Lichenibacterium dinghuense: one gene and its partner. The protein of the gene in region 1 binds, or shares a complex with, the protein of each later gene. Links are inferred from orthologs where the notes say so. Each region holds a gene or a part of one and is shown in the gene's direction. Other genes may lie near its edges. The genes, in order: L7N97_RS06235 and ccmA.

Evidence for each region.
Region 2: the proteins of L7N97_RS06235 (region 1) and ccmA are in contact, whole or in part, in a solved structure (PDB 8CE8), measured with the Escherichia coli proteins. The link is inferred for Lichenibacterium dinghuense from one-to-one orthologs.

The regions. Positions count from the first base shown.
Region 1 is NZ_JAJLMN010000001.1:1,303,887-1,318,889, reverse strand. What follows is about bases 6,762-9,679. They hold L7N97_RS06235 (heme ABC transporter permease), read left to right. Parts: upstream 6,762-7,794; coding sequence 7,795-8,565; downstream 8,566-9,679. Other genes in these bases: L7N97_RS06220 (DUF427 domain-containing protein), read left to right, coding at 9,571-9,679; L7N97_RS06225 (DsbE family thiol:disulfide interchange protein), read left to right, coding at 8,726-9,343; ccmD (heme exporter protein CcmD), read left to right, coding at 8,562-8,729; L7N97_RS06240 (sensor domain-containing diguanylate cyclase), read left to right, coding at 6,762-7,649. In the rest of the region: L7N97_RS06280 (hypothetical protein), read right to left, coding at 1-14; L7N97_RS06275 (hypothetical protein), read right to left, coding at 147-389; L7N97_RS06270 (hypothetical protein), read left to right, coding at 587-868; L7N97_RS06265 (mandelate racemase/muconate lactonizing enzyme family protein), read right to left, coding at 876-2,033; L7N97_RS06260 (MBL fold metallo-hydrolase), read left to right, coding at 2,165-3,061; L7N97_RS06255 (CCA tRNA nucleotidyltransferase), read right to left, coding at 3,074-4,306; L7N97_RS06250 (helix-turn-helix transcriptional regulator), read right to left, coding at 4,303-5,085; L7N97_RS06245 (class I SAM-dependent methyltransferase), read left to right, coding at 5,182-5,946; more of L7N97_RS06240, read left to right, coding at 6,138-6,761; more of L7N97_RS06220, read left to right, coding at 9,680-9,921; L7N97_RS06215 (type 1 glutamine amidotransferase domain-containing protein), read left to right, coding at 10,008-10,568; L7N97_RS06210 (porin), read left to right, coding at 10,977-12,428; L7N97_RS06205 (alpha/beta hydrolase), read right to left, coding at 12,496-13,173; L7N97_RS06200 (hypothetical protein), read right to left, coding at 13,264-13,527; L7N97_RS06195 (sugar phosphate isomerase/epimerase family protein), read right to left, coding at 13,543-14,394. UniProt on the Escherichia coli protein: Required for the export of heme to the periplasm for the biogenesis of c-type cytochromes.
Region 2 is NZ_JAJLMN010000001.1:2,677,554-2,693,285, reverse strand. The notes cover bases 828-3,826. They hold ccmA (heme ABC exporter ATP-binding protein CcmA), read left to right. Parts: upstream 828-1,938; coding sequence 1,939-2,715; downstream 2,716-3,826. Other genes in these bases: L7N97_RS12900 (hypothetical protein), read right to left, coding at 3,666-3,826; L7N97_RS12905 (hypothetical protein), read right to left, coding at 3,430-3,669; ccmB (heme exporter protein CcmB), read left to right, coding at 2,744-3,412; acnA (aconitate hydratase AcnA), read right to left, coding at 828-1,940. In the rest of the region: more of acnA, read right to left, coding at 1-827; more of L7N97_RS12900, read right to left, coding at 3,827-4,862; L7N97_RS12895 (response regulator transcription factor), read left to right, coding at 5,277-5,951; L7N97_RS30260 (sensor histidine kinase), read left to right, coding at 6,011-7,450; L7N97_RS12885 (hypothetical protein), read left to right, coding at 8,420-8,821; L7N97_RS12880 (hypothetical protein), read right to left, coding at 8,987-9,346; L7N97_RS12875 (hypothetical protein), read left to right, coding at 10,265-10,801; L7N97_RS12870 (hypothetical protein), read left to right, coding at 11,362-11,814; L7N97_RS12865 (ImmA/IrrE family metallo-endopeptidase), read right to left, coding at 11,931-13,373; L7N97_RS12860 (hypothetical protein), read right to left, coding at 13,370-13,891; L7N97_RS12855 (TniQ family protein), read right to left, coding at 14,237-15,732. UniProt on the Escherichia coli protein: Part of the ABC transporter complex CcmAB involved in the biogenesis of c-type cytochromes; once thought to export heme, this seems not to be the case, but its exact role is uncertain. Responsible for energy coupling to the transport system.

The DNA.
Region 1 (15,003 bases):
GTGCGGGCGTTCATGGCTTTGTCCTCGGAGCTGGCGGGGCGGCGATCGGGCCGCGGGCCGGATGCCGGTGCGTCAATGGGGCCGGGCGGGCGCCGTTCCCCGCCCGCCGGGATTCTGCCGCGCCGTGGCGACGGTGCAACAGCCGGTCACTTCAGGCCGGCGTCGAACACCTTGCGGCAGCCGGGGCTGAGCCGGGCGCGGTGCACCTTCATGCAGGCCGCGATCTTGGTCTCGTCCGGGATGTCAGCGTTGCACAGCGTCTGGACGTCGTTGTAGCAGAGGTGCTCGGCCTGGGCCCGCATGCGCTCCTTCTCCGACATCATCTTGGCGGAGGCCGCGTCGGCCCCGGCCAGCACCATCAGCGCGGCAGCGATCAGTCTCGCTCTCATCATCGTCCTCCCTGTCTCGGCGCCGAGCTTCTCAGGTCCGCCTGATCCCGAAATGAGGGATGGGCCGCCGGCTGCCGGGAAATGGCCCGTGCTCCGAGACGGCAACGTCGCACGCGCGCCGCGGATGCAGCCCGGCGCAAGACATTTCATGTAACGTCGCCGGGCGTGGTTCGGCGGCGGGCGGGGAGGCGGGGGCGATGAGGGTTTTGTGGATCCTGGTCCTCGCCGGCGCCCTCGCCTCCGCGGGCAGCGCCGCGGCCCTGCCCGTGCCCGCCGCGATGCGGGCCGGCGCCGCGGTCGAACCCGTGCAGGCCTTCTGCGGCCCGTACCGCTGCTTCGCGCGGCCGTTCTGGCGCTACCGCTCGGGCGCGGGCTTCCGGCCCTTCCGCCGGTTCGGCTTCGCCCCGCCGCCGCCCCGCTTCGCCCCGTTCGGCTTCCGGCGCTTCGGCGGCCGGCCCGGCGGGTTCCGCCGGTTCTGAGCGGCCGTCACCCCGCGAGGTCGCGCATCACCCTGATCAGGTCGGCCTTGCCCTCGAAGCCGATGCCGGGCAGGTCCGGCAGGGTCACGTGGCCGTCCTCCACCCGCACGCCGTCCGGGAAGCCGCCGAAGGGCTGGAACAGGTCGGGGTAGCTTTCGTTGCCGCCGAGCCCGAGGCCGGCCGCGATGGCGAGCGACATCTGGTGGCCGCCGTGCGGGATGCAGCGCGACGGCGACCAGCCCGCCGCGGCGACGCAGTCGAGCGTGCGCCGGTATTCGCACAGCCCGTAGGACAGGGCGCAGTCGAACTGCAGCCAGTCGCGGTCCGGGCGCATCCCGCCGTGGCGCAGCAGGTTGCGGGCGTCCTGGTGCGAGAACAGGTTCTCGCCCGTCGCCATCGGGCCGGGATAGTGCTCGGCCAGCGCCGCCTGCAGCGCGTAGTCGAGCGGGTCGCCCGCCTCCTCGTACCAGAACAGCGGGTAGTCGCGCAGCATCCGGGCGTAGGCGACGGCCTCCTCCAGCCCGAGGCGGCCGTTGGCGTCGACGGCGAGCCGGGCCTGCCCCCCGATCTCCTTCAGCGCGCCCTCGATGCGGGGCCGGTCCTCGGCGATGCCGTTGCCGATCTTCATCTTCACGACCGTGTAGCCGCGGTCGAGGTAGGAGCGCATCTCGGCGCGGAGCCCATCGACGCCCTTGCCGGGATAGTAGTAGCCGCCGGCCGCGTAGACGAAGACGCGCGGGTCCGCCTCGCGCCCGGCTCGGCTCGCGAGCAGGCGGAACAGCGGCACGCCCTCCGCCTTCGCCACCGCGTCCCAGATCGCCATGTCGAGCGTGCCCACCGCGACCGAGCGCTCGCCGTGGCCGCCCGGCTTCTCGTTCCTCATCATCGCCGCCCAGGCGCGGTCGGGGTCGAGGCGGCCCGCCGCGTCGAGCAGGCTCGCCGGGTCGGCCGCGAGGAGGCGCGGGGCGAAGCGCTCGCGGATGAGGCCGCCCTGGCCGTAGCGGCCGTTGGAGTTGAAGCCGTAGCCGACCACGCGGCGGCCGTCGCGCACCGCGTCCGTGACCACGGCGACCAGCGACAGCGTCATCTTGGAGAAGTCGATGTAGGCGTTGCTGATCGCGGAGGCGATCGGCAGCGTCCGCTCGCGGACGTCGATGATGCGCATGCGTTCCCTCCGTCGTCCCGCCCCCGGCCGCCATCCCAGCGCCGAGGCGCCGGGGCGCGTCAAGGGCCGCCCGCCTTGATCGGGCCTTCCCGGCGGCGCAGGGTCGCGCCGCGATCGACGGGGAGGAGCACATGGGCGAGGCGGGCGCATCCGGGGCCGGCGCGCAGGCGCCGGGCTTCTACCGCTTCGATGTCGGCGATCTCACCGCCGTCGCGCTGCACGACGGCGTGATCGTGCGGGACCGCCCGCCGGGCTTCGTCCGCAACGCTTCGCCGGGCGAGGTCGGCGAAGCCTTCGCGGCCTGCGGCATGGCGCGGGACAAGCTGACGCTGACCTTCAACGCGCTGGCGATCGAGACCGGGCGCGGCACCGTGCTGATCGACACCGGGCTCGGCGAGGGCGCGCGGCCCGGCGCGGGTCGACTCGGCGCCAACCTCCTCGCCGCCGGCCTCGGGCCCGCGGACGTGACGGCGGTGATCGTCAGCCACTTCCACCCGGACCACATCGGCGGCCTGCTCGCGGGCGACGGCACGCCGGCCTTCCCGGACGCCGAGGTGCTGGTGCCCGAGGCCGAGTGGGACTTCTGGCTCGGCGACGGCGACGGCGCCCGGCTGCCCGACGCCCTGAAGGCCAACGCCGACGCGACCCGCCGCGTCTTCGCGCCCCTCGGCGACCGCCTGCGCCGCTTCGCCTCCGGCGCCGAGATCCTGCCCGGCTTCACCGCGGTCGACGCCGGCGGCCACACGCCCGGCATGGCGGCGATCGAGGTCGCGTCGGGCGACGCCGCGACGCTGTTCGTCGCCGACATCACCAACAACCCGCTGGTCTTCGCCCGCCATCCCGAATGGCAGGCCATGTTCGACGTCGAGCCCGACCGGGCCGTGGCGACCCGCCGCCGCCTGCTCGACCGCGCGGCCGCCGATCACCTGCGGCTGTCCTTCTTCCACGCGCCGTTCCCGGCCACGGGCTACGTCATCAAGGGCGGGACCGGCTACGACTACGTGCCGGCGCTGTGGACGGCGGGGTAGGGGAGCGAGGCCTCACGGCGCGAGGCTGGCCCCGAGCAGCGCCTCGCGCGCCGCGGCGTCCTCCGGGAAGCCGGCGTCGCGATAGGCGGCTCGGAACCGCGCCAGCGCTTCACCGACTGCCGGGCCCTTGAGGCCGCGCGCCACGACGTCCTTGCCCGAGAAGGGCGTCGCCGGGATTTCGCCCTCGGCGGCGGCCAGCGCCGCGGCCCAGTCGCCGCGAGCGTCAGGCCCCGCGGCCGCGAGGCGCAGCGCGTCGCGCGTCGCTTCCCGGCCGTGGTCGAACAGCAGCGCGCGCACGGCGCCGACGGAGGGCGCGTCGCTTCCCGGCGGCGCGCCCGACGCGAGGACCGTCAGCGCCGCCTGCATGCGGTCGCGCTCGGCGTTGCTGAGCTTCAGCCCGTCGCGCAGCCGCTCGACGTCCGCGCCGCCGCGCACCGCCAGCGCGTGGAGGCGCAGCACGGGGTCGGGGTCGGCGAGCCGCGCCATCCGCGCCACGTCGGCGTCGCCGCCGAGGATGCGGGCGAGCAGGCCCTCGGCGTCGAGCGTCGCCAGCACGCCCGCGGCGCCGGGCGAGGCCAGGAGCTTCATCACCTCGCCCCGCACGCGCTCGCGGCTCAGCCGGTCGAGCCCGTCCCGCCCCGCCACCGCGGCGGCGAGGCCCTGGGCGTCGAGCGGCCCCACCCCGTAGGTCGCGTGGAAGCGGAAGAAGCGCAGGATGCGCAGGTAGTCCTCGCGGATGCGCGTCGCGGCGTCGCCGATGAAGCGCAGCCGCCCGGCCGCGAGGTCGGCGACGCCGCCCGTCGTGTCGTGGATGCGGCCGTCGCGCCCGAGCGACAGGGCGTTGACGGTGAAGTCGCGCCGCTCGGCGTCGCGCTCGAAGTCGCGCCCGAAGCGCACCACGGCGTGGCGGCCGTCGGTCTCGACGTCCTCGCGCAGCGTCGTCACCTCCACCGGGAGCCCGCCCGACACCAGCGTCACGGTGCCGTGCTCGATGCCGGTCGGGATCGCGCGGACCCTGGCCGCCTTGGCGCGGGCCATCACGGCGGCGGGCAGGGCCGTCGTGGCCACGTCGATGTCGCCGGGCGGCAGGCCGAGCAGGGCGTTGCGCACGGCGCCGCCCACCACGCGCGCTTCCTCGCCGTCGCGGTCGAGCAGGTCGAGCACGCGGGCGAGGCGCGGGTCGTCGAGGAGCGGGGCGCCGTCGAGCCGGCCGTCGGCGGTGAGGCGGAGGGAGCGCGCCGTCACGCGGGCGGCCGTTCGGGGCGGGGGAGCAGCATCACGAGCTTGTGGTCCGGGTGGGCGGCGGGGAGCAGGGTCACCTGCTCATAGCGGAGGATCCCGTCCTCCGGGTGACGGAAGCGCCGCTCGCCGCCGTCGCGGGCCGCCACCGCGTGGCCGTCCCACAGGCGCGCGAAGTCGGCGCTCCCCTCGCGCAGGCCCGCCACCAGAGCCACGAGCGCCGGGTCGTCGGGCGCCCGCGCCGTGTCGGCGCGGAACTCCGCGATGACGCGGCGCGCCCGCTCCTCCCAGTCGACGATGAAGGCGCGCGCCGCCGGATCGCGGAACACGAAGGCGAGCAGGGAGGGGTCGTCCCCGCCGAGCCAGGGCGAGAACAGCCGCGCCGCCGCCTCGTTCCAGGCGCGGGCGCGCCACAGCCGGTCGAGCAGGTAGGCGGGCGGACCCACCGCCGCGACGGCCGCTTCGAGCGCCGGGGGCACGGCGTCGGGCCCCGGCGCCTCGGGAAAAGGGTCGCGCTGCAGCGCGAGCTCGAACAGGTAGGCGCGCTCGGCGGCCGTGAGGCCGAGCGCGCCCGCGAGCCGGCCGAGCGCGCCCGGCGACAGGGCGATGTCGCGGCCCTGCTCGACCCACGCGTACCAGGCCGTGGAGATGCCGCAGCGCTCCGCCACCTCCTCGCGGCGCAGGCCGGGGGTGCGACGCCGCCCGCCCGCCGTCGGGGGCAGGGCCTCGCGGCGCGAGCGCACGAAGCGGCCGAGGAGGAGGCGGCGCTCGGCCGGAAGCAGCATAGGGTGGGACCGCGGATCACAGGATAAGCTCGGGCCTTATAGCGGCCGGCCGGGGCCGGCAGAAGGGCGGCATCCGCTCACGAGGAGACCGACGCAATGTCCGACGCCCAGAACAGCTTCACCGCCGACCATTACGCGCCCCGCGCCCAGGCCTACGTCGACAGCCGCGACCACAGCCAGGGCGCGGACCTCGACGAGATGGAGGACTGCATCCGCGGCGCGGGCCTGGGCCGCGCGCTCGACCTCGGCTGCGGCGGCGGCCACGTCAGCTACCGCGCCGCGCCGCATGTCGGCGCCGTCGTGGCCTGCGACGTCACCCCCGCCATGCTGGACGCGGTGGCCCGCACCGCGGCCGGGCGCGGCCTCGCCAACGTCGAGACCCGGCGGGCGGGCGCCGAAGCGCTGCCCTTCGCGGATGCGGAGTTCGACGCCGTGCTGTGCCGCTTCACCGCGCACCACTGGGCCGACGTCGAGGCGGGCCTGCGAGAGGCGCGCCGCGTCCTGAAGCCGGGCGGGCTCGCGGTGTTCATGGACGCCGTGGCGCCGCCCGACCGCGCCGCCGACACGCACCTCCAGGCCGTGGAACTGCTGCGCGACGCGTCCCACGTGCGCGACTACGCCGTTTCGGAATGGCTCGCCATGCTGGGCCGCGCCGGCTTCGCGGTCGAGCGCGTGACGCGGCGCAAGCTGCGCATGGTGTTCCCGGTCTGGATCGCCCGTACGGCTGTGCCGCCCGCCACCGCGGGCGCGATCCGCGCCCTGCAGGACGGCGCTTCGCCGGCCGTGCGGGCGCATTTCGCGATCTCGGAGGACGGCAGCTTCGACCTCGACACGGCGACGATGGTCGGCCGCGCGGCGTGACGGCGCCGCGAGGCGGTGGAGGCTGCTGAGCGAAAAGGGATCAACGGCCCGAGATGATGGGTCGAAAGCAATGAAACGGTAGCGAGTCCGTGCGAGCCTCCGGGCGAACAACGGGGTCCGATCCGCATGCCGCTCAACGCCACGCCGCATCCCGAGCGCCGGCCCGTCCGCTGCCGCCGGGCCGAAGCGAGATGACGGCCGCGACGCGACGCCGGTCGGACCTCGCGCCCGGCGCCGGCCGCGGCGCCCTGCCGGCCCTCACCGCGCTGGTGCTGCTGGCGATCTGCCTCGTCTTCACCTTCGTGATGGCGGCGTGGCACCGCGACGTCGGGCGCGTGCTGAGCGCTTCGGGCGACAGCATCGCGGCGGCGGTGGCCGGCGAGGTCGACCGCAACATCGAGCTGCTCGACTTCTCGCTGCAGGGCGTGGCCGAACAATGGGACGTGCCCGACGTGCAGGCCCTGCCGCCGCGCCTGCGCGACACGGTGCTGTTCGACGGCGCCATGCGGGCGCCGGGCTTCGGCATGATGATGGTGCTCGACCGCGACGGCCGCCTCGTCGCCCGGTCGGTCGACGTCGGCGAGCTCGGCGCGTCCTTCGCGGACCGCGACTATTTCCGGGTCCACGTCGGCAACGACGACGTGGGCCTGTACGTGTCGAAGCCCTTCCGGTCCCGCGTGAGCGATGCCTGGGTGGTGGCCCTGAGCCGCCGCATCGACGACGACGACGCCTTCGCCGGCGTCGCCGTGGGCACGCTCGACGTCGCCTACCTCACGAAGCTCTACGCCGGCCTCCACGTCGGGGACGGCAGCGCCGTGACGCTGTTCCGCACGGACGGCACGGTGATCACCCGCGCGCCCCTGGACGAGGGGGACGTGGGGATGTTCGCGGGGGGCGGGGACAGCTTCAACCGCATGCGGGCGGCGCGCGACGGCACCTTCGAGGGCGCGTCGCCGGTCGACGGCCTGCCCCGCGTCATCTCCTTCCACCGGGTCGGCGACCTGCCGCTGATCCAGGCCGTCGAGGTCGCCGGGGAGGGGCCCTACAGCGCCTGGTGGCGGCGCGCCGCCGCGATCGCCGGCCTCCTGACGCTGCTGTGCTTCGGCGTCCTCGGCCTGTCGCTGGCGCTCGCGCGCGAGCTCGGCCGCCGCGCCGCCGCCGAGGCGGAGCTCCGGCGCCTCGCCTCGACCGACGCCCTGACCGGCCTCGCCAACCGCCGCCGCTTCGACGCCGCGCTGCCCGAGGAGTGGGCCCGCGCCGCCGCATCGCGGGAGCCCCTCGCCGTGCTGATGGTCGATGCCGACTCGTTCAAGGCCTACAACGACCTGTTCGGCCATCCGGCGGGCGACCTCGTGCTCCAGGCCATAGCGGCGCGCCTCGACGAGGGCGCGCGGCGGCGGGGCGGGCTGGCGGGCCGCTGGGGCGGGGAAGAGTTCGCCGTGACGATCCCCGGCTGCGACGAAGCGCGCGCCCTCCGGGTCGCCGAGGACCTGCGCGCCGCCGTGGAAGGCCTGGCGCTGCCGCACCCGTCGGGCGTCGGCGGGGTGGTGACGATCAGCGTCGGCGTGGCGGCGGCCCGGCCCGCCGCGGGCGGGGCGGCGCGCGACGTGCTGGCCGACGCCGATGTCGCGCTCTATCGGGCCAAGGCGGAGGGGCGCAACCGCTGCCGGGCCCGCGCCTCGGCCGAGGTGCGGGCGGCTTGAGAGCCCGGCCGGGCCGATGAGCCGCCGGCCCCGCGAAACGTCGCGGCCGCTCTGCCCCGTCGCCTTGGGAATGTCGCCGCATTTGCGCTAGAACACGTGCCGGGCTGGCGCGACGTCCGGCGCCGCGATGCCAAGGGACGGATCCATGTACGCCCTCGCCAATCCAGCGACCTTCATGCGGCTGTCGGGCCGCGCGCTGCCCTGGCTGGCGGGCCTGTCCGCGCTCACGCTGGCGGTCGGGCTGGTCCTCGCCTTCGCGTCGCCCGCCGACTACCAGCAGGGCGAGACGGTGAAGATCATGTTCGTGCACGTGCCGGCGGCCTGGATCGCCAGCATGGCCTACGTCCTGATGACCGCTTCCGCGCTCGGCACGCTGGTCTGGCGCCACCCGCTCGCCGAGGCGGCGCAGAAGGCGGCCGTGCCGCTCGGCGCGGCCTTCACCTTCGTGTGCCTCGTCACCGGCTCGCTGTGGGGCAAGCCCATGTGGGGCACGTACTGGGTGTGGGACGCGCGGCTCACCTCCATGCTGGTGCTGTTCATCACCTACCTCGGCCTGCTCGCGCTGTGGCACACGATCGAGGAGCCGGGCCGCGCCGCCCGCGCCGCGTCGGTGCTGACGCTGGTCGGCGCGGTCAACCTGCCCATCGTGAAGTTCTCCGTGGACTGGTGGAACACGCTGCACCAGGGCTCGATCTTCCGCATGACGGGCTCCACCGTCGACCGGTCGATCCTGGTGCCGCTGCTCGTGATGGCGCTCGGCTTCACGCTGCTCTTCGCGACGCTGCACGTGGCGGCGATCCGCAACGAGGTCCTGCGCCGCCGCCTCCGCCGCATGATGCTGCTCGCCGCAGCCGATCGCGATCCGGCGTCCCGCCACGCCGTCGCCGTCGCCGCGGCCGAGGCGGTGCCGTCGTGACCGCGGTGCCGCATCTCGGCTTCATCGTGGCGGCCTATGCCGTGACGGTTCTGGTCGTCGGGGGCGCGGTCGCGGCCGTGCTGCTCGACGGGCGGGCGCTCCGTCGCGCGCTGGAGCGGCTCGAAGCCCGCGCCGGCCGCGCGCGGGCGGGGGGTGGGCGGTGAGCGCCGGAGCGGCGCCCGAAGCCGCGCCGGGCGGGGCGCCGAGGGCCCGCCGCGCCCTCGTGGCGCTGCCGCTCGTGGTCTTCCTCGGGCTGGCCCTGCTGTTCTTCCTGCGCCTCGGGGCCGGCGACCCGTCCCGCATCCCGTCGCCGCTGATCGGCCGCCCGGTGCCGAACTTCGCGCTCCCGCCGCTCGCCGGGCGCCCAATCCCGGCCGGCGCTCCCGTCGGGCTCGACGCGGCGGCCCTGAAGGCCGGCCACGTCACGCTGGTCAACGTCTTCGCGTCCTGGTGCGCCGAATGCCACGACGAGCACGGCGTGCTGATGGCGCTGGCGCAGAGTCCGCGCATGAAGGAGCTCGGCATCCCCATCGACGGCATCGCCTACAAGGACAAGGCCGAGGACGCCCGCCGCTACCTCGGGCAGAAGGGCGACCCCTACGCGGCGGTGGGCGACGACCGCACGGGCCGTACCGCCATCGACTTCGGCGTCTATGGCGTGCCCGAAACCTTCGTGGTGAGGGGCGATGGCACCCTGGCCTACAAGCTCATCGGCCCCGTGACCCCCGACAACATCGGCGCGCTGGAGGCCGAGATCGACAAGGCCGCGGCGCCGTGAGCCAGGGCGCCGGGGTCGGCCAGAAGTCCTCGTCCTCCGCCCGACCGACCGTGAACGGCGGGTCGGCCGGGAAGAGGGAGAGCGGCAGCCCGGTCTCGGCCGCCGCCCCGCGCCGCGCTCCGGCATGGGCCCGCGGCCCGCGCGAGCCTGCCTCCCCGCCGCGGTCCGCCGCGCTATCTCGTCCGGCAGCGCCGGGCCAGAGCCGCGGCGCCGAGGAGCCAGCCCCCATGCCCGACAGCCCCCACCACATCGCCGTCACGCCGCACCCCGGCCGGGTCAGGATCGTCTTCGCCGGGCGCACCGTGGTGGACACCGCCCGCGCGCTCGACCTCGCCGAGGGCGCGCTGCGCCCCGTGATCTACGTGCCCCGCGAGGACGCCGACATGTCGGCCTTCGAGCCCACGCCCCGCCACACCCACTGCCCGTTCAAGGGCGAGGCGAGCTACTTCACCCTGAAGGCCGACGGGCGCGAGGCCCAGAACGCCGTGTGGAGCTACGAGGCGCCGATCCCGGCCGCCGCCGCCATCGCGGGCCACCTCGCCTTCTACCCCGACCAGGTCGAGATCCGGCAGGACTGACGCCTTTCGCCGGATCGCCGGCCGCGTCTCGCGCGTTGGCGCTCGCCGCGCGGGGAGGCCCCGCGCCCAACAGCGAGGATCCCACCATGTCCACCGATCTCGAAGGTCTGCAGGTCGCGATCCTGGCGACGGACGGCGTCGAGCAGGTCGAGATCCTCGAGCCCATGAAGGCCCTCAGGGCCGCGGGCGCCGACGTGAAGGTCGTGTCGCTCAAGACCGGCACCATCCAGTCCATGACCGAGGACGTGAACCCCGGCGAGAAGGTCCCGGTCGACTGCGACCTGTCGGTCGACTTCGACCTGTTCGACGCCCTCGTGCTGCCGGGCGGCACCACCAACCCCGACAAGCTGCGCGTGAGCGACGACGCGGTGGAGTTCGTCCAGCACTTCGTCGACAACGACAAGCCGATCGCCGCCATCTGCCACGGCCCCTGGATGCTGATCGAGGCCGACGCCGTCGAGGGCGTGCAGCTCACATCCTGGCCGTCCCTGCGCACCGACATCGAGAACGCCGGCGGCGAGTGGGTCGACGAGGCCTGCGTTCGCGACGGCCTGCTGGTCACCTCGCGCAAGCCCGACGACCTCCCCGAGTTCTGCCGGCAGATGATCGCCATGTTCGGTGAGGATGCCGACGAGGAGGAAGGCTGAGCCGCCCACGCGGGAACGCGCACCGATGCTCCGGCCGGAGAACACTCCCGGCCGGACGCCGTGCTGTGCCCGAAGGTAGAATATTCCGACCCCATTCGGCGATGAATGATTGAAGTCGTCCGACTCTGAGCTGACCCGGCTTTGCAGTCGAGGAGCTGAGTTGGTGCTGTGTCACAAAGTGGTCATGGAGGCAGAACCATGTCTGAAGTGTTTCCGTTCGGAACTTTCTGTTGCCCCTGAGCAACATAGGCTGCCGTAGTCGAGGGTGGGACCGCTCCGGACGGGATCGCATACATAAAACTCATTTTCAGCTAAGTGACGCTGACTAGGTCTCGATCCAAGGCAGTTTTGCGGCGCTTCCCTGGCGCGCCGCGGCCGACCAGAGTTCAGACTGACGGATCTCGACCCATGATGTTCGCCAAGAGCCTGTTGCTGGGGGGCGCCACCCTCGTCGGTGCCGCCAGCCTCGCCCAAGCCGCCGACCTCCCCGTCGCCAAGGCGGCCCCGGTCGACTACGTCCGCGTCTGCGACTGGACCGGCTCGGGCTTCTTCTACATCCCCGGCACGGACACCTGCCTGGCGATCGGCGCCCAGGTCCGCATCGAGGCGGACTTCATCAGCAATCAGCGCGCGTTCCTGCCGGTTCCGGGCGCCGCCGGCCGCGCGGTTCCCGCCATCGGCACCGTGTTCGCCGCGCGCGACCGTGACGAGACCGGCTTCCTGGCCCGCGTCCGCCTCGGCGTCGACACCCGCACGCAGACCGCCTACGGCACGCTGCGCACCTACATTCAGTATCAGATCGACCGCGTTCAGGGCCTCTACGCCAACGGCGGCCTGTCCGGCGGCGCCAACACCTTCGCCAACCAGGGCGGCAACAACGCCGCCGTGCGCCGCGGCTTCATCCAGTTCGCCGGCATCACCGCCGGCCGCGTCCAGTCGTTCTTCGACTTCTACGCCGACAACTATAACTACGAAGGTATCGCCAACTCCGACCTTGCGCAGAACGTCTTCGCCTACACCTACCAGGTCGGCGGCGGCCTGGCGGCGACCTTCTCGATCGAGGATCGCAACGCCCGCAACCTTCCGCAGAACGTCGGCAACATCCTCGGCGGCCCGAACGCCGTGAGCTCGGCGGCTCGCTACGCCGGCGAAACCATCCCGGACCTCGTGGGCGTGCTGCGCTACGACCAGGGCTGGGGCTCGGCCCAGCTGTCGGCCGCCTATCACGACATCCAGACGACCTCGGGCCCCTTCGGCACCACCGGCTCGGGCTTCACCAATGCCGACGGCGACGGCTTCGCGGTACAGGCCGGCATCCATCTGAAGCTGCCGATGCTCGCCGCCGGCGACGACCTGTGGGTCGAGGGCGCCTACCAGAACGGCGCCTACCTGTATCAGGACTCGGCCACCTACATGAACCAGGGCTTCAGCTCGCCGGCGCTCGGCGGCTTCCTGCACATCGACCGCGACGCCATCGCGATCCACAACGTCGGCGCGGCGGCGGGCACCTACACGCTGCAGAAGGGCGAGGGCTTCTCAGCCATGTTCGCCATCAACCACTACTTCTCGCCCAACTTCCACGACGTGCTGTTCGGCTCCTACGAGCAGACCTCCTACGGCCGCGCCAAGAACATCGACTGGACGCTCGGCGGCCTCGGCGACGCCAGCGAGTACCGCATCGGCAACCAGTTCCTGTGGGATCCCGTGAAGAACTTCGAGATCGGCCTCGAGTTCGACTACCTCCACCTCGACCAGACGCTGGCCCACAACGTCGGCCAGGCCGCGACGGCGCTGCCGGCCGGCGTGTCCAAGAACCCGGACGCCTTCGAGGTGCGCCTGCGCACCGAGCGCGACTTCTGATCGACGAGAACCGTCACTTGGAAGGAAGCCCGGCGCGAGCCGGGCTTCCTGCGTTTCGGGCGGGAGGTCAGCGCGGCGTCGGGCGCCCGAAGCTCTGGGCCAGGAACTGGCCGCCGTGGGTCAGCCCCGAGCCGTCGATGCCGTGGGCGACGCCGAAGGACAGGTGCCACTGCGCCGGGATCTCGGCCTTGCCGAGGCTCTCGGCTGCGTCGAACAGGGCGTCGACCGGGATGACGTTGTCGCGGTCGCCGTGGACCAGCAGCACGGGCGGCGGCCGCCCGGCGGCGCTGCGCGCCGTCACCTCGCCGAGGTGCTCGGGGCCGACCAGCATGCCGGAATAGCCCAGGATCGCGGCCGGCGCCCGCCGCCGCCGGAGCCCCGTGTGCAGCGCCATCATGGTGCCCTGGCTGAAGCCCACCAGCGCCAGCCGCGCGTCGTCGAGCCCCGTGCGGGCGAGCTCGGCGTCGAGGAAGTCGTCGAGCGCCGGGCGCGCCTTGACGACCCCGGTCCAGCGCTCGGATGGGTCGCGCATCGTCAGCGGGAACCATTGGCGCCCGGTGGGGGACTGGGTGCAGCGCTCCGGCGCGTGCGGGGCCACGAACTCGGCGTCGGGCAGCCAGGCCTGCCACTGCCGCCCGATCTCGATGAGGTCGTTGCCGTCGGCCCCGTAGCCGTGGAGGAACACGACGAGCTGGCGGGCGTGGCGGGAGCGCGCGGGCAGGCGCGGGCCGTCGATGGGGGCCAAGGCGGGATCCTCGTGTCGTTGCGGGTCCCGCCGCAGATCGGGCTTCGCGCCCCCCGGGTCAAGCGCGGCGCGGGCCGCGCCGCCGACCCCTCAGCCTTCGAACTCGTCCGTGATGAAGCGCTGTCGGACCGCGTTGTAGAACTGGTCCGTCTCGTCGAGCTTCTCGTCGGACCGGTCGCGGATGAACCGGTCGACGCGCCGGCTGTGGGCGCTGATGGCGTCGACGATCTCCATCAGGCGCCGGTTCACCCGCGCCCGGTAGTCGAAGATCGACTCGCCGTCCTGCGGGCCGGGGATGCTGGCCGTGATGTCCTGCGTGATCTCGTCGATGGCCGAATAGGACACGATCGCCATGGCGGCACTCCCCCGTCAGGCCGCCGCCCCGATCAGCCGCCGCTCGTAGGCGGCGATGTCGCGGCGCGCCTGGCCGATCATCGCGTCCGCGCGGAAGCTGTCGCGGCTGAGCTCGACGCAGACGAGGCCCCCGAAGCCGACCGCCCGGAGCGCGCCGAGCGCCGCGCCCACGTCCATGTCGCCAGTGCCGAAGGCGAGGTGCTCGTGGCGGCCGCGCTTCATGTCCTCGAGATGCACGGTGGCGAGCCGGTCCCCGAACTCCACCACGGCCGCGTCCGGCTCGCGCTCGCCGGTTACCAGCAGGTGGCCGAGGTCCATCGCCAGCTTCAACTCCGGCACCGCGCGCGCCAGCGCGGCATAGTCGTCCACCGTGGACACCATCATCTCGGGCTCGGGCTCGAAGGCCGGCACCACGCCCCGGCTCCGCATGTAGTCGACGGCGATCCGCGTGCCCTCGTGCAGCCACGCCGTCGCGTCGCCGCGCCCGACGCCGGGCTTGAGGACGCCGCTCCAGAAGGTGAGCGACTCCGAGCCGACGATCGCCGCGATGTCGGTCGCCCGGCGGAGGTAGTCGAGCCGGCGGGCGCGGCCCTCCGCGGCGGACGAGATCAGCGTCGGCTCGTGCTTCTGCCGGAAGTCGAGCAGGAAATGCGCGCCCGTCTCGACCACGGACGCCAGGCCGAGCTCGTCGAGGCGCCGCCGCAGCGCCTCGGCGCGCCGCTCCCAATCCTCGGCGAAGGGGTCGAAGTGGTGGTGGTCGAGCGTCAGCGCGACGCCGTCGTAACCCGCCTCCGCGATCAGCACGAGCGCGTCGTCGAGGCGATGCCGTCCCGTGCCGTTAGTGTTGTAGGCGTAGCGCAGGTTCATGGGGCGTCCGTCCCGGATGGTTCAGTCTGGAGAACGTCAATGTCCGGGCATCGGTGGCGGGTTCCGCCCCGCTCAGTTTTCCGCGTGTTTCTCGGGCGACGTCGCGACGGCGTTAGGCGCGCCCGCCATCAGCCCGTCGATCCGGTCGCGCTCGCGCTTGAAGTCGGCCAGCACCTTGCCGTCCATCTCGCGGGTGCGGGCCAGCTTGACCCGCATGGGATCGACGAAGTGCCCGTTGACGATGACCTCGTAGTGGAGGTGCGGGCCCGTGGCGAGGCCGGTCTGGCCGAGGTAGCCCACGACCTGTCCCTGGCGCACCCGCACGCCGTCCGCGATGCCGCGCGCGAAGCCCGTCATGTGGGAATAGGTCGTGATGTAGCCGTTGGCGTGCTGGATCTCGACGTGGTTGCCGTAGGAGGACGAGTGCTCCGCCTTGAGCACCGTGCCCGAGCCCGCGGCGAGGATCGGCGTGCCGATCGGCGCGGCCCAGTCGACGCCCGTGTGGGGGCGCGAGTAGCCGAGGATCGGGTGGAAGCGCAGCCCGAAGCCGGACGTCATCTGCGCGTTCGGCACGGGCGAGCGCATCAGGAACTTGCGCACCGAGCGGCC
Region 2 (15,732 bases), 1.4 Mb from region 1 along the record:
GGCGGGTTCTGCACGTAGGTGGAGCCCATCGACCAATGGTAGGTCTGGCCCAGCGCCACGTCGATGTTCTGCCAGTTCACGTCGCCCTGGAACACGTTGCCGTAGCGCTCGGCGAAGATCGCCTTGGTGATGGCGTGGCGGTGCAGCGTCGCCACCTCCTCCTGCGAGGGCCAGATGTCGCGCAGGAACACCGGGCCGTCCGTGCCCTGGCCCAGCGGCTCGGTGGCGAGGTCGACGTCGAGCGAGCCGGCCAGCGCGTAGGCCACCACGAGCGGGGGCGAGGCCAGGTAGTTGGCCTTCACGTCCGGGTTGACGCGGCCCTCGAAGTTGCGGTTGCCCGAGATCACGGCCGAGGCCACGATGTCGTTGTCGTTGATGGCCTTGGATACGGCGGTCGGCAGCGGGCCGGAGTTGCCGATGCAGGTCATGCAGCCGTAGCCGGTGAGGTTGAAGCCGAGCGCGTCGAGGTCGGCCTGAAGGCCCGTGGCCTGGAGGTACTCGCCCACCACTTGGCTGCCGGGCGACAGCGAGGTCTTCACCCAGGGCTTGGACTTCAGGCCCTTCGCGACCGCGTTGCGGGCCAGCAGGCCAGCGCCCAGCATCACGGCGGGGTTCGACGTGTTGGTGCAGGAGGTGATGGCCGCGATGACGACGTCGCCGTGGCCGAGGTCGAAGCTCGTGTCGTCGACGACGAAGCGCTCCTCCGGCTTCTCGACCTTGTATTCCTTGACCAGCGAGGACAGGAACGAGGACTTGGCGCTTTCCAGCGTCACGCGGTCCTGCGGGCGCTTCGGGCCGGCGAGGGACGGCACGACGTCGGCGAGGTCGAGCGCGATCAGCTCGGAGAAGACCGGCTCGTCGGTCGAGGAGCGGAACATGCCCTGCGCGTTGGCGTAGGCCTTGACCAGCGCGATGCGCTCGTCGCCGCGGTTCGACGCGTCGAGGTAGTTGATCGTCTCGCCGTCGATGGGGAAGAAGCCGCAGGTGGCGCCGTATTCGGGGGCCATGTTGGCGATGGTGGCGCGGTCGGCGAGCGACAGCGAGTCGAGGCCGGGGCCGAAGAACTCCACGAACTTGTTCACCACGCCGAGCTTGCGCAGCATCTGCGTGGCGGTGAGCACGAGGTCGGTGGCGGTGCGCCCCTCGCGCAGCTTGCCCGTGAGCTTGAAACCGACCACGGGGGGCAGCAGCATGGACAGCGGCTGGCCCAGCATCACGGCCTCGGCCTCGATGCCGCCGACGCCCCAGCCGAGCACGGCGAGCGCGTTGACCATGGTGGTGTGCGAATCGGTGCCGACCAGCGAGTCCGGATAGGCGACCTCGACCTCCTGGCCCTCGTGCGTCTCGGTGCGGGTCCACACGGTCTGGGACAGGTATTCCAGGTTGACCTGGTGGCAGATGCCGGTGCCGGGCGGCACCACGCGGAAGTTGGTGAAGGCGTTCTGGCCCCAGCGCAGGAAGCGGTAGCGCTCGCCGTTGCGCTCGTATTCGAGCTCGACGTTGTCGCCGAAGGCCTTGGGGGTGCCGAACTCATCCACGATCACGGAATGATCGATCACGAGGTCGACCGGCACCAGCGGGTTGATCTTCTCGACGGGGCCACCGAGCTTGCCCATGGCGTCGCGCATGGCGGCGAGGTCCACCACGGCCGGCACGCCCGTGAAGTCCTGCATCAGCACGCGGGCCGGGCGGAAGGCGATCTCGCGCCCGTCCGCGCCCTTCGACGTGAGCCAGCTCACCACCGCCAGGATGTCGTCCTTGGTGACGGAGCGGCCGTCCTCGAAGCGCAGCAGGTTCTCCAGCAGCACCTTCATCGAGTAGGGCAGCTTCGACACGCCGGGGAGCCCGTTCTTCTCGGCCTCGGGGATCGAGAAGTAGTGATACGTCTTGGAACCGGCTTCGAGCGTGCGGCGGCACTTGAAACTGTCGAGCGAGGCCATGGGGCATCCTTCGCGGGTCGGCGGGAGCGTTCTGGAGCGGTTCGAATATAGGATTTCCATGCCCCGTGGCTACAGGCTAAGTGCGGTGCAGCATGGTGGAACGATGACGCGGCCCGACACACTTCCGCGGCTGACCCTGACGGTGGACGGCCTCGCGGCCGAGCGCGGCGGTCGCCCGGTCTTCGCCGGCCTCGGCTTCGCGGCGCGGGGCGGGGAAGCGCTCGGCGTCGTGGGCCGCAACGGGGCCGGCAAGTCGACGCTGCTGCGCGTGCTGGCGGGGCTGCTGCGCCCGGCCGCCGGCACGGTCCGGCTCGACCCGCCCGACGCGGACGACCCCGACACGCCGGCCGGCGAGCGCGCCCACTATCTCGGGCACCTCGATGCGCTGAAGCCCGCCCTGAGCCCGCTCGACCACCTCGATGCGGCGGCGGCCCTGCTCGGCCGTCGCGGCGACCTCGCCGCTCCGAGCGGGGGAGCCGCCGTGACGCTCGAAGAGGCGCTGGACCGGGTGGCGCTCGGCCACGCCGCCGACCTGCCCTGCGGCTACCTGTCGGCCGGGCAGCGGCGGCGCGTGGCGCTCGCCCGGCTGCTGGTCGCGGCGCGCCCGCTGTGGCTGCTCGACGAGCCCGCGACCGCCCTCGACCTCGCCTCGCAGGAGGTGCTGCGGGGCATGATGCGCGACCACCTCGCCGGCGGCGGCCTCATCGTCGCGGCGACGCACGGGCCCCTCGGGCTCGACGGGGTGCGCGAGCTGTCGCTGGAGCCGCGGGCGTGAGGGCGCCATCCCGGAAGGCGCGCGCCTGATGGGCGCGCTGTGGGCGCTGTTCCGGCGCGACCTCCGGCTCGCCCGCCGCATCGGCGGCGGCGGCACGACCGGGGTGGTGTTCTTCCTCTGCCTCGTCACCGTGGTGCCCTTCGCGGTCGGGCCCGACCTGAACCTCCTGTCGCGCATCGGGCCGGCGATCCTGTGGATCGCGGCGCTGCTGTCGACGCTGCTCGGCCTCGACCGGCTGTTCGGCTCCGACCACGAGGACGGCTCGCTCGACCTCCTGCGCACCGCCGGCACGCCGCTGGAGGCCGTGGTGGCGGTGAAGTGCCTGGCCCACTGGTGCGGCACGGGGCTGCCGCTGGTGCTGGCCTCGCCGGTGTTCGGGCTGATGCTGGCGCTCGACGGGCCGGCGCTCGGCGGCGTCGCCGCGACGCTGCTGGTCGGCACGCCGGCGCTGACCTGCCTCGGCGCGGTCGGGGCCGCGCTCACCGTGTCGCTCCGGCGCGGCGGCCTGCTCCTGTCCGTGCTGGTAATCCCGCTGGCGATCCCGGTGCTGATCTTCGGCGTGTCGGCCGCCGCGGCGGCGGCCGGCGGGACGGTGCCGTTCCTGCAGCCCTTCCTCGTGCTCTGCGGGTTGAGCGCCGCGGCCCTGGCGGGCACGCCCTTCGCGGCCGCCGCGGCGCTCCGGCTCACCGCGGAATAGGGGCGGACAGGCCGTCCTCATCCCGGCCGGCGCAGCATGGCCCTCAGGCGCCGGAGCGGCGGCCAGGCCGCCGCGCGATGCACGGGGGCGAGGCGCTTCTGGAGGACGGCCAACCGCTCGCCGAGCCGCACGATCTCCTCCTGCCGCTGCGCGATCGACCCCTTCAGCCGCGCGTTCTCGGCGCGCAGGTCGGCGAGGTCGAGCTCCAGGCGGCGGACGCGCTCCGCCGCCGGCCCCTCGAAGTCGCCCGCGCTCACGCCGCGACCCGCCACAGGCTGGGATCGAAGCCCCGGCTCTCCGCTTCCCCGGCGAAGAACCGCGCGTAGGCGGCCACGCCCGCGGGGTGCTGGAGATCGTAGGAATGGCGCAACGCCGCGTGGCGGCCGTGGTGGTGGTGCATCAGGTTCGTCACGATCTCGCCGCCCGTGCCGATGCGGCAGCCGGGATGCGGCAGGCGGCAGTAGCGGTCGTAGGTGGCGAAGGGGTCGCCCGACCAGGTGAGGTGCTTGTCCCGGAACATGTGGCGGACCGCGTCGGGGATGCGGATTCCCGACGCGAAGCGCCCGTAGGCGTAGGGCCGCGCCTCGGCCCCCGCCGGCGCGGAGGCGGCGCGCCGGCGCTCCGCGTAGTCGGCGAGCAGCGCCGCGAGCGCGCCGGTCGCGGGCGGCTCGGGCGTGTAGCGCGACACTTCGAGCGGCCGCTCCGGCGCGAAGCCGGAGAAGTGGAAGAAGCCGAGCGGCCGCCCGTCGACGGTCCAGCCCCCGTCCGCGCCCCAGCCCACCGTGCGGCGGCCGAGGTTCCAGTAGGCGACGTTGAAGCCGGTGTCGCGCGCCACCACGGCGTGGGCCGCGAGGCCGGGGATCAGGTCCATGAACTTCTGATCGACGAAGAGGCCGCGGTCCTGCTCGTTGACGCAGTCGTGGCGCAGCCGGCCGGCCCACCAGCGCAGCAGCGGCTCGGTTTCGGGCGTCTGCGAGGCCGCGATGAACCCCAGGTTAAACACGCCCGTCTGCAGGATGTGCAGCTCCGTGCGGGCCGCCCCCTCGCCCGGCGGCGAGCAGAAATGCGGCGTCAGCACGAGCGAGGCGCCGCCGTCGAGCAGGGCCAGGAGGTCGTCGAGCCGGCGGTAGAGCGCGATGTCGGGGTCGAAATACACGACGTCGCGGTGGCCGCGCTCGAACAGGCGCAGCATCAGGAACGGCTTGATGGCCGTGTTGAACTCGGTGACGTCGTAGGCGAAGGCGAAGGACGGGAAGTCCGCGACGCCCAGCGCCGCGGCTTCCACCACCTCGACGCCCTCCGGGTAGGCGCAGGACGGGTCGACCAGGTCGGCCAGGCCCAGCACCAGGGCGGCATCGGGGTGGAACCGGCGGACCGTGTCGAAGAACACCCGCGCCTGCGACAGGTAGTTGTTGGAGCAGATCGTGGCGATGACGGTTCGGGCGACCATGGTGCGGCCTCTGGTGCCACCGCGCCGCGGCGATGTCCAGGCGAGGCCCCGCCCTCGCCGCCCTCGTCCCACGGCCCAGGGTTCCGAACTTGGGTTAACGCAGGGCCGCCGGAAGCGCACTTCTCCCGCTGGCGGGAGAAGGTGGCGCGAAGCCGCGACGGATGAGGGTGGGACGCGCGCCGCATCGACCAGATGTCGACCCGCGTCGCATGTCGAACCTGTCGTGACCCCTCATCCGGCGCTTCGCGCCACCTTCTCCCCGGAGGGAAGAAGGGCAAAGCGGCACCGTCAACCTGAGTTCGGGGCCCTCGCCCCACGGCCGCCGGGCCTTGCGCGCCGCGCGAGCCGGATGATTATGCCGGGCGCCGGGTCGGGCGGGGCCCTGCCCCCTCTTGCCGTGATGGAAGGACGCCCATGATCCGGGTGCTAGTCATCGAGGACGACGCCGAAACCGCCGCCGAGATCGTCGAGGACTTCGCCGCGGCGGGGTTCCACGTGGCGCTCGAGGCGGACGGGCCGTCCGGCCTCGCCCGCGCCCAGGCCGAAAGCTTCGACGTCGTGACGCTCGACCGCATGCTGCCCGGCCTCGACGGCCTGACGGTGCTGGACCGGCTGCGCGCGGGCGGCGTCGCCGTGCCGGTGCTGGTGCTGAGCGCGCTGTCCTCTGTCGACGAGCGCATCCGCGGCCTCAGGGCCGGGGGCGACGATTATCTCGCGAAGCCGTTCTCGGCCGCGGAGCTGCGCGCCCGCGTCGAGGTGCTGGCGCGCCGGCCGACCGACCGCGACGGGCTCGTGCTGCGCTTCGAGGACGTGCACCTCGACCTGCTCGGCCGCACGGCGCGGCGCGGCGAGCGCGTCCTCGACCTCTACCCGCGCGAGTTCAAGCTCCTGGAGTTCCTGGTGCGCCATTCCGGGCAGGTCGTGACGCGCGCCATGATGTTCGAGCAGGTGTGGGGTTACCGCTTCGACCCCGGCACCAACCTCGTCGACGTCCACCTCGGCAAGCTGCGCCGCAAGGTCGACGCGCCCGGCGAGCCGCCGCTGATCCACACGGTGAGGGGCACGGGCTTCGTGCTGCGCGCCCCGTGAGCAGCCCCGCGCGGGCGGGCTCTCCCGCTTCCGCCCCGCTCGCGGCGGCATCGCGGCCCGTGCGCGCCCCGCCCGCGCGGCTGAGGCGCCTCCGGCTGGTGCAGACCACGGCCTTCCGCTGGACGCTGGCCTCCGCGGCCGTGGTGGGGCTCGGCATCGTGGCCACCGGCGGGTTCTTCTACGGGCAGACCGTGGGCTACCTCACGAGCCGGCTCGACGCCGGGCTGCTGCTCGAAGCCCGGTCGCTCGCGCCGGAGTCGCGCCGCGTGCTGGCGCTGCGGCTCGAAAAGTCGCTCGCCGTCGACGCGCACGGCACCAAGGCCTACGGGCTCTTCGGGCCGGACGGCGCGCGGCTCGTCGGCGACGTCGCGGCGCTGCCCCCGCGCCTGCCCCCGCCCGACCGGCCCACCCCGGTGGCGGTGGAATGGGACCGCGGCGGGGTGCGCGAGTCCATCGAGGTGCGGGCCATCGCGGAAACGCTGCCCGACGGCTCCGTCCTGTTCCTCGGCCGCAGCACGGCCGACATCGCCGAGATCGACGAGATCGTGAAGCGCGCCATGGCGCTCACCGCGGCGCCGGCGGCGCTGCTAGCGCTGATCGGGGGAGCGCTGGCGAGCCTCGGCACGCTGCGGCGCGTCGAGGCCGTGCGGCACGCCTGCGCGCTGGTGATGGGCGGCGAGTTCTCCCGCCGCCTGCCCGTGGGGCGGCGCCGCGACGAGTTCGACCGCCTGAGCGAGATGGTCAACCGCATGCTCGACGAGATCGAGCGGCTCGTGGAGGAGGTGCGCGGCGCCGGCGACGCCATCGCGCACGACCTGCGCACGCCGCTCACGCGCCTGCGCGCGCGGCTCGACCGGGCGCTCGACCCCGCGGCCCGCCACGCGCCCGTGGAGGAGGTGCTGGGCAAGTCGGTGGCCGACCTCGACCAGCTCCTCGCCACCGTGACGGCCGTGCTGCGCCTCGCGGAGGTCGAGGAGGGGCGGCGCCAGGGCGGCTTCCGCGACGTCGACCTCGGCGAGATCGTCGACGCGGTGGGCGAGCTCTACGGCGCGGTGGCGGAGGAGAAGGGCGTGGCCTTCGCCCTTGCGCGCCCGGACGCGCCCGTGCCGCTGCGCGGCGACAGCGACCTGCTGTTCGAGGCGGTCGCCAACCTCGTCGACAACGCGGTGAAGTACACGCCGGCCGGCGGGCGCGCCGGGCTGGAGCTGTCGGCCGGGGCGGACGGACCGCTCGTGCGGGTGTGGGACACCGGACCGGGCATTCCCCCTGAGGACCGCCAGGCGGTGATGCGCCGCTTCTACCGCGTCGACCGCTCGCGCCACCTGCCCGGCACGGGGCTGGGCCTGAGCCTCGTGGCCGCCATCGCGCGGCTGCACGGCTTCGCGCTCACGATCGGGGAGCGCGAGGGCGGCGGGTGTGAGGTGGGGATGGGGGACGAGGATCAGGCGCGTCCGGGTCGCAACCGCTCATCGCAGCGAGACGCCTTCCCCGGGAGGTGATCCGTGACGGAAACACCCATGGTTCCACGGGCAGAAATCGATCACCGTTTACGCGGGCCGCCAGCATAATTTCAGCGGTTCTACAATAAGGATCAGTGCCCGCGCACCGCGCGCCGCCGCTTCGGGCTCGCGCCGGGTGCGCCCGCCGAAACCCTCCGACTTCTCGGTGAGGACGAGACCGCCGTCTCGCGCGTGTCCGCGGACGGGGCCCGGTGCCGAAGGCGGGATGGGTTCGGCACGCTCCAGATCTCCGCTCCAGTGCCCGGCCAACGTATGCCGCGCCCGCTCCGAAACGCGATCATGGCTCCGGCGGATGGCGAAGACGACGCTGCGATCCTTCCACCAGCCGTGACGATTTCGGATCCTATGGGGAGCGCTCGATCCCGGAAAAAGCGGGCAGGCTGGCTGTATGGGGATCCTCTGCTTCCCGGAATGGGAACGTTTCGCCTCACCTCACACTGTGTGGGGATACCCATAACTCGACCACTCCCGCCCTGGAGCAGCGTCGGACATGCGCCGCATAACATGCCCACTGGAACCCAATAAGTTGCCTATCGAACCACGCTCGCAAATTGCGAGGGCACGGCCCCTCGAGGCGTCGATGTTCCCGCCCTCACGATAGGAACCCCGACGCGAACGCCCGACGCCGAAACTTCAAGTGGACGGAGGCCATGTCTCCCGACATCGGCCGATATCCCGCGTGGTCCGGTTCGTCCGTCTCGCCTCCGTCAGGGTCGTCGTCGGCCTCGGCGGGACACACCCTCGCGGGAATCTCTTCGAAGCGGCCAGGGGACAGTCGACGCGCGCTCTTGCGCCATTCCGATCCGTTCCGTTTATGTTCGATCCTCAACCGCGGCCGGCGGTCGACGTGACGAGCGGGAACGGTTGAACGGAACGGAGTCGACGATGGGCAAACGGCTGAAGTTACCTCCGAGGAAGCAAGCCAAGGTCTCGATCCGGAGCCGGGACTTGCGCACGCTCGTGATCCGCGGGATTCCCGTGGTGGTGGTCGGAGGCGGTGACCGGCGCTCCCCGATGTTCACGAAATGGGGCTGCCTGGAGCAGGACATGCTCTACGACCTCGAGCACTCCGCAAGCGGGCTCAACGACGACCTCCATTGGTGGGAAAACACCCGTCAGAGGCTTGTGCGGGGAGCGACCGATGAGGAGGTCGCCGCATTCCGTGAGGCGCGGAAGAGAGCCCCGACGCCCGGCGAGATGATGTTCCTTGAGCTTGGCACGACCGACACCGATTGGGAGTCGCCGCTCCTTTGGTTGGTCGACGAGGCAGGCATGCGCACCGTGCTCTTCGGCCCGCTCGCCTCGCGTTCGGGCGCCGCGGACCAAGAGGTCGTCGCCGAAGCGTCTTGATCGCGTCGACGAACCGTCCCACGCACGCGGCCGGCGTCGCCGCGACCCGAACGTGGACAAGTCGTGAGTTTCCGGAGTCGGCCGTTCGAACGTCGGGGATACGGCCGTGCCCGGCGAGTGGCCGCGACGCGAGCCTCACCGATGGGCGGAGATCAACCGCCACCCTCATGCGGGTGGTAGGGTCGCACGCCTCAGTTCCGCTTCCCACTCACCCCTCCTGAACCGGACGATCGTCAGGGATGCGCTTCCCCTCCAGAGTACGGAGAAGACCCTCCCGTCCTTGCGGATGTCGAGGCCGAGCTTGGGTGGAATGTCCGTTTTCGGGTTGGCGTCGCGACCCGCTCGGAACCGAGGCTCGGCGTCCTTCGGCAGGCGGTGAGGCGGCTCCCGCATCATCAACGTCACGTCGCCGATCGTCGCCGTCGCGGTGAGGACGTCCCCTGCCCTGTGCACCTTCCCATCCCTCCAGAGCACGAAGAGTGCGTCGTTCAACAGCCTCGTGGCCTCTTCCCTGACGCGCGACATGTGACTCCCTCGCCATTCATCGGGGCAAACGGCGCCCCACCACCCGTCCTTGCCGTCCCGGACCCGCCGACCTCCCGGAGCCGAGCACGCGCGCCGGTGGCCCACATCGGCGCACGGGGCCGTTCCCGGCGACGGTCGACCTCGATGGCGCATGTTCCGCCCCATCACGGACGGACACGACGAAGCCGCCGATGCACCCCCGTGACCGATCCTCGCGACAACCGGCACCGTTCCCGTCATGTCCAAGTCGTGCGTGTCGGTGGGGATCGGCTCGACGTCCGCGATGGATCGCCAGGGAGACGACTTCGGCGGAGCCTCCGGAACCAGCGCCTTGAAGGTCGGCGAGCGTGTCGACCCGGGCCCTGGGCCCGGGCACGCTCGAATCATCCGAGATCCCGGTGGTCGTGGTCGGGGCCGGTCCCCACGTCTCGTCCCGTTGACGAACCGCGCGAGCGTCCCCGACCGTCCCCTCGGTCGACCCGACCAGCTCGCCGGACTGGAGTCCATGCCTTCCCACGCGGCCCATCGACCCGAGCCTGCCCTGGACCCGGACCCAGGCGGCCAACGCCGAACGTCCTCATGACGTTGTGGTGCGCCCCAGGAGAATTCGATTCATCGGCGCCCCCGAATGCCTCGCGGGCGGAACCCGGCCTTCGGCTCGGCGGGCCCGCCCGCGCTCCCCGTCCGCATCGGGGCGGTCACCCGTCCGCATGATCCCGTCCCCACGGTCGATGTGGATGTGCGAAAATTGGGGCGGCCGCGATTCGGCGCGACCCGGACGGATGACGTCGGGCGACCACCTCGTGGACCCGTCCAGTGGTGTTCGAGGACCCCCGCGGGAGGGCGAGGATGAGCCGTTTGCATGCGCCGTTCCGGACCACTGCGGACGCCCGACGCCTGGGGGCGATCGGCTTCCACATGGCCGAGATGGTGTTCACTCCCGAGGCGCGGGCGAGGCGGGAGAGAGACCCCGTGTTCCGGGACGACCTGCATCCGGTGATGGAGTTCCTGCGCCCCCATGTGTTCTCCGACCGCGCCGCGCGGGACGCGGCTTGCCGCTCGACGATGCCGGGAGGAGTCTTCGCGCTGGAGCCCGTGGGCGTCGACGGCTTGGCCTTCAGGTGGCCCGGCATGTGCCTGTTCGCGATCGGGCACGGCGTCGGCGACCTCGGTTTCGAGGACGTGGCGTCGGCCATAGCGGATCCGGAGATGATCGGCCTCGTCGAACGGTGCGCGTGGCGGGGCGGTCCGAATGGGAAGCATCGGGCCGACTCGATCGTCCTCTCCGTGTCCGGGGCGCTCTACAGGCTCCTCGTGGACGAGGATGGGATGGCGGAGGTCAGGGCGAAGTCACTATTCGGAGCCGTCCCGGACGACGAAGTCGCCGCGACTGCGACGTGGCTGCTAGAGCGGCTGATGGGGCGCCTCGATTTCGGGCCGAAGCCGGTTGCCTGAATGGATGGTTCGGGATCTGGCCGGTGCCGTCCGCCGGACCACCTCCGGCCGACTTCGCCGTTCGACCATCGTCCAGGCCTCGTGTCCGGACGTGAAGGCGTCGCGGTTCGGTGGCCCCACGGTGAGCATCAGGAACAGCTTCCCCGGAAGGCACCGGCGCTTTTCCGGGATCAGCATCGGGCGAGCGATGCGCACCAGGGTCCTGCCAAGGAGATGAACCGCGTTCGGGGGCCAGGGACGTCCCCGGCGCGCGGCACGTCGGCTCCTCGGCGATCGTCGGGGCTCCCCGTGCCCCGCCACACGTCCTTCGCCGCCCCCTCGCCCGACCTCGGTGAACGACCCTCGGTCCATCGGACCCGTGCTCGCCCCCAGCCCTCCCCGGCGATCGATGGCTCGGGGGAACATGTCCCTTCTCCGATGCCGACGGACATCTCGAAGCGATCGGTGGACGCGGGCCGATCGACCCTTGCGACGGGGCGCCTCGTTCCCTCAATGTTCGAGCGGATCGCGCCCGCCTCGGTGAATGATCCGTGCGGGAATGGATCGGGATGGAGGTGACGATGGCCAAGCATCTGAAACCGGTCACGCGGAAGGTGGTGGGCGTCTCGACCCGGAGCCGGGACCTTCGCACGCTCGAGGTCTCCGGCACTCCGGTGGCCGTGGTCGGGGGCGGGTCCCGCCTCTCGTCCATTTTCACGAGTTGGGGGAGCTTGGAGCACGACATGCTCCAGGATCTCCGATCTTCCGCGACCGGCCTCGATGAGGAGTTGGACTGGCAGGGGAACACGCGGGAGAGAACCGTGCGGACGGCTTCCACGCAGGAAGCGGCCGCATTCCACGCGGCGCGGGCCGATGGTGGGACGTACGTCGTCGAGACCGGTAGCGGCGACACATACTGGCGGACGCCCGTACTCCGGTTGATCGACGAGGCGGGCATGCGCACCGTGCTCTTCGGCCCGTTGGCGCCCGCGTCGGGCGCCAAGGTCCCGGACGAGGTTTCCGAGGCGGTGTGACTGCGCTCGCCGATCCCGTCCTCGCCACATCCGGCGTCACTCGAAGGGGGGATCGGGTCGGTGGCCCACCGGGGCCGCTCGCTCGGGCCCGGCGAAGGGGCACCCCTCTTGGACCGTTATCGTGGCGTTGGAGGCATCGACCCGCGGAGATCCAAGGCCCGCTCCAACTCGGGGAGGGTCACGCCGAGTAGATCGGCCATCGTCTCCGGGACGATCAGGCCCGCCTCGTGAGACCCGAGGCATGCGCCCAGCAGCCCACCCGACCGTTGCATCTTGAGCCCCGGAAGCTCGTCGTGGACCCGCGGAAGTTCGGCGTCGATCCAGTCCGTGAGCTCCACCGGACCTATTGATCGGAGGACCCGGTCGCTCACGGCGCCCTTCGACCCGAGCTTGATCTGGATCCTGGCACAGGTGAGGCTAACGCCGAACGTCCTCATGACGTGGTGGAGCGCCTCGGGGGTGCGACCGCCGTCCAGGAACGCCTTCCCCACCACGGCCGCGGGCGCGAGGAGTTCACCGGCGAAGGCCTGCGCACGATCCTCGTTCGGATCGGGTCGGCGATCCGCCCCCATGATCTCGTCGCTCCAATCGATGCGGATGGCTTCGAGGTCTTCGTCCGCGTCCCAGAGCGCATGGCAAAGTTCGTGCGCCAGCGTCACGCGTCGCGTGCCGGGGTTCTCGTTGATCCCGAGCACGTTGACCAGCACCCCACGGTCCTCGCCATTGCGGATGGTCGCGCCGGCGAGCGCGGGCTGCGAACGCATCCGCACCACCGGTATTCCGAACCTTCCTTCCATGAGCTCCGCAAGGTCGCATACGGGACCGGTACCCAGGGCGAGGAGTTCCCGGGTGCGGCGGGCCAAGTCCGCGCCTTGCCGCCAAGCTTCCTCCTGCGTCCGGGGACGCCGGTGCTTCGGTCGGTGCGGCGCCCTCCTCCGTGGTGGGACGTCGCCCCCGATCCCCGCGAGCCAGGACGCTAGGCGAAGCTGGGCGTTGTGGATCGACGCCGCCTCGAGCAGATCCAGGACGATCTCGGTGCTTGGGGGCTGGGGCGCCCCCGTGACCTCCCTCCGCCTGTGCGCCAACGACTCGGTCGCCTCCGCGGGTACCTCGTGGCCGATCGTCCAGTAGTCGAACCCCAACGCCCAAGCGATGCGGGTCAGCAGCCACATCGGGATCTTCCGCAGGCCGGACTCCGCCTTCTCGAGGACCTCCGGTCCGACCCCCACCCTGCGAGCGAGATCCCCGGTCGGCACCCCGAAACTTCGCCGTCGATCCGCGAAAACCTCCGCGACCGACGGTCCCGGCCGAGCGATCAGAACAACGGGTTCTTCGGCGAGCCGCGCCATGAGCGGCCAGCCGAATGCCTCGATGCATTCGAACGCCGTCATCTTGCGTCCCTTCGCACCCTCCTTCCAGCGCGCCAGATGGGTTTGACTTCGGACGAAGCGCACGCCGCTCGCCAGGGCTCGGTGCTTCGGCTCCAAGTCTCGGTGCAAGCTGGGGCCGAACACCGCGTCCAGCGCGTCGTTCAAGTCGCCGGTCTCGGCATCGCTCATCGGATCCATTCGATGTCTTCCTTTCCGGCTGGGGCTTTGGGGTATTCCTTCAACTCCTCGTCATACGGAATGTAAGCGACGTCATAACCGCGATCCTTCAAGGCCTGGGCTGCTCCCACCAACTCGTCTTCGCGGTCGGGTCCATATCTTCCCGAGTTGCCATTTATCAGGATGGTGCGCTCGCCGAGGAACCACAGCTCGCCCCCGCAGTGGGCGTCGGCGCCCCCCGTCAGGTTCGTGTGCTTAATCGCGTTCCCCGCCAATCCGAGCGCTTCGGCGAAGGCACATATCTCGGGGGCATATGGTGCGGTGTCGGGCAGGATCACCCAGAGGCGGCGACCCTTGGCGGGGTCCCCGTTCGCAAGCGGCAGGCCCACGATGCAACGGGTGTCCGCCTCGCCGTCGAGATCTCGTCCTCCATTCCCGGGACCGATAACCTCCTTCTGCGCGTGCGTCGGGGCGATCCGCGGTGGCCTCTTGCCGTACTTCCGTCGGAAGGTTCGGAGGGTGTGGGGCATGCGACGGCCTTCGTCAGGTCTTGTCCTTGTTCCCAAGTTCTTGACGGACATGGGTTAACCAAGCCTGCCCGTCCACGCCGCGGTGGGTCGTGATCGTCGACACGACGAAGACCACCATACGGGGCGGGCATTCGGACCGCCGTCGGCGTTCGTTGCATGTCGTCCGGGACCCGCCGGGCACCGGCCGACGGTCCCCGAAGCCGACGCCCCGCGTCGAGGACGCCTCGGAGCGGGTTCGATGCGTCGATGGTGTCCGGGGGTGGACCTCGTTCGTACCGCTCGCGATGCGTCCCCCTCGGACGGGAGCCGAGCCGGGGGCGGCGCTCCGTCGGGTGCACCGAGGACTCAATCGGACCGGACCGGCCCCCGGACGTTCTCGATCGGCAGGACGGCTTCCACCCTGGCTCGGTCGTAGAAGTTGGCCAGGACCTGACCGTTGGGGATGGCGGGGTCCACGCCCTTCTCGTCGAGCAGGCGCTTCATCTTGCAATTGTGCAGGCCGTACGTCCGGCTGAGTTCGACCAAGCTCGCCATCCTCGCGGTGAACGCCTCCACCGACGCCAGGGTGACGAAGCGGCTGGTCCGATGGGTCCTCGCCCCGACGACGGTGGTGGTCCGCAGGTGGCCCCTGGCGGCCAGCGCCGCAGGCGTGCAAAGGTTCACCTGGAGCCGTCCCGCGACGGCGCTGAACCTGAGGTGAGGAACTACCTGGGCCTTGTGGACCCTCTCGATCTCCGCGACGTCGACGAGGAAGGACGGCACCCCGGGGATCGTGGGCCGCCTGCGGGCGCCGGGCAACTTGCGCGCCATGAGGAGCCGGATGATGGCCGCGGACCCGACGTTGGTCAGGCGCGCCGCCTCGGCGATCCCCACGGCTCCCGGCGGGGGCGCCTCGCAGGGTCGGGCTCCCTTCGCGAGGCGAGCCAGGAATGCCTCGAGTTCCTCCGCGCAGAACCTCGACCACGTCCGCTCCGTCCTGACCTTCGGTACGACGGGATGGATGAGGCCGTCGTCGACGAGGCGCTGGAATTGAAGGATGGACAGGCCGAGGTGCGCCGCCGCCTGCGCCTTCGACAGGGCCGCCGCGAGCCGCCCCACGAGCGCGTCGACCCGCTCCACCGGCGCCGCGACCGCGCGGTGCCTGTCGTCGTCCGGGACGTCGGACAGCACGCCGGCCGCGACGAGCTCGCGGCGAAGCCGCCGCGACGTCTGGCGCCCGTCGTGGCACGCCGTCGCGACCGAGTGGACCCTGCGTCGTTCGACCACGACCCCGAGGACGTCGTCGCCGACGTCGACGGGCATCGTGTCGAGGATGTGTTCGCGCAGGAGGTCGCGGACCGGCGCGTAGTCGGGATCGCCGGCGCCCGCCCTCGCCCAGGCGTACAGCTTGCCGAAGACGTCGCGCGACTTGCCGTTCCGGGACCTGCCGGGTTCATGCGTGTCCTGGAGATGGTCGAGCAACGACCGGACCTGCCCGGCTCCTCCAGAGACCAGGTCGAAGCCGGCGGCCGACGCGGCGCGCCAGTCCTCCTCATCCAGCACCCCCACGGCGACCTTGGGGCCGAACAGGGCCACCGCCCCCACCATTTCGCAGGTCCGCGTCGCCGCATGCAGGGGCATGTCGTCCAGCAACGGCGAGGGTCGACGCGGGTCGCGCCCGCGCAATCGATGTCCGAGGTACGTCTCGAAGGCGGACGGTCTGCGCCGTGGAGCCGCCCGCTCCAGAGCGTCGAGATCCTCCAGGGCGGTCGTGAGCCGCTCCACGGACACGTAAGGTCCCCCGCTTCGGACCGGATTGCGCCCTTCCCCCGCCAGGCGCACGAAGCCCACGTCGTGGACGG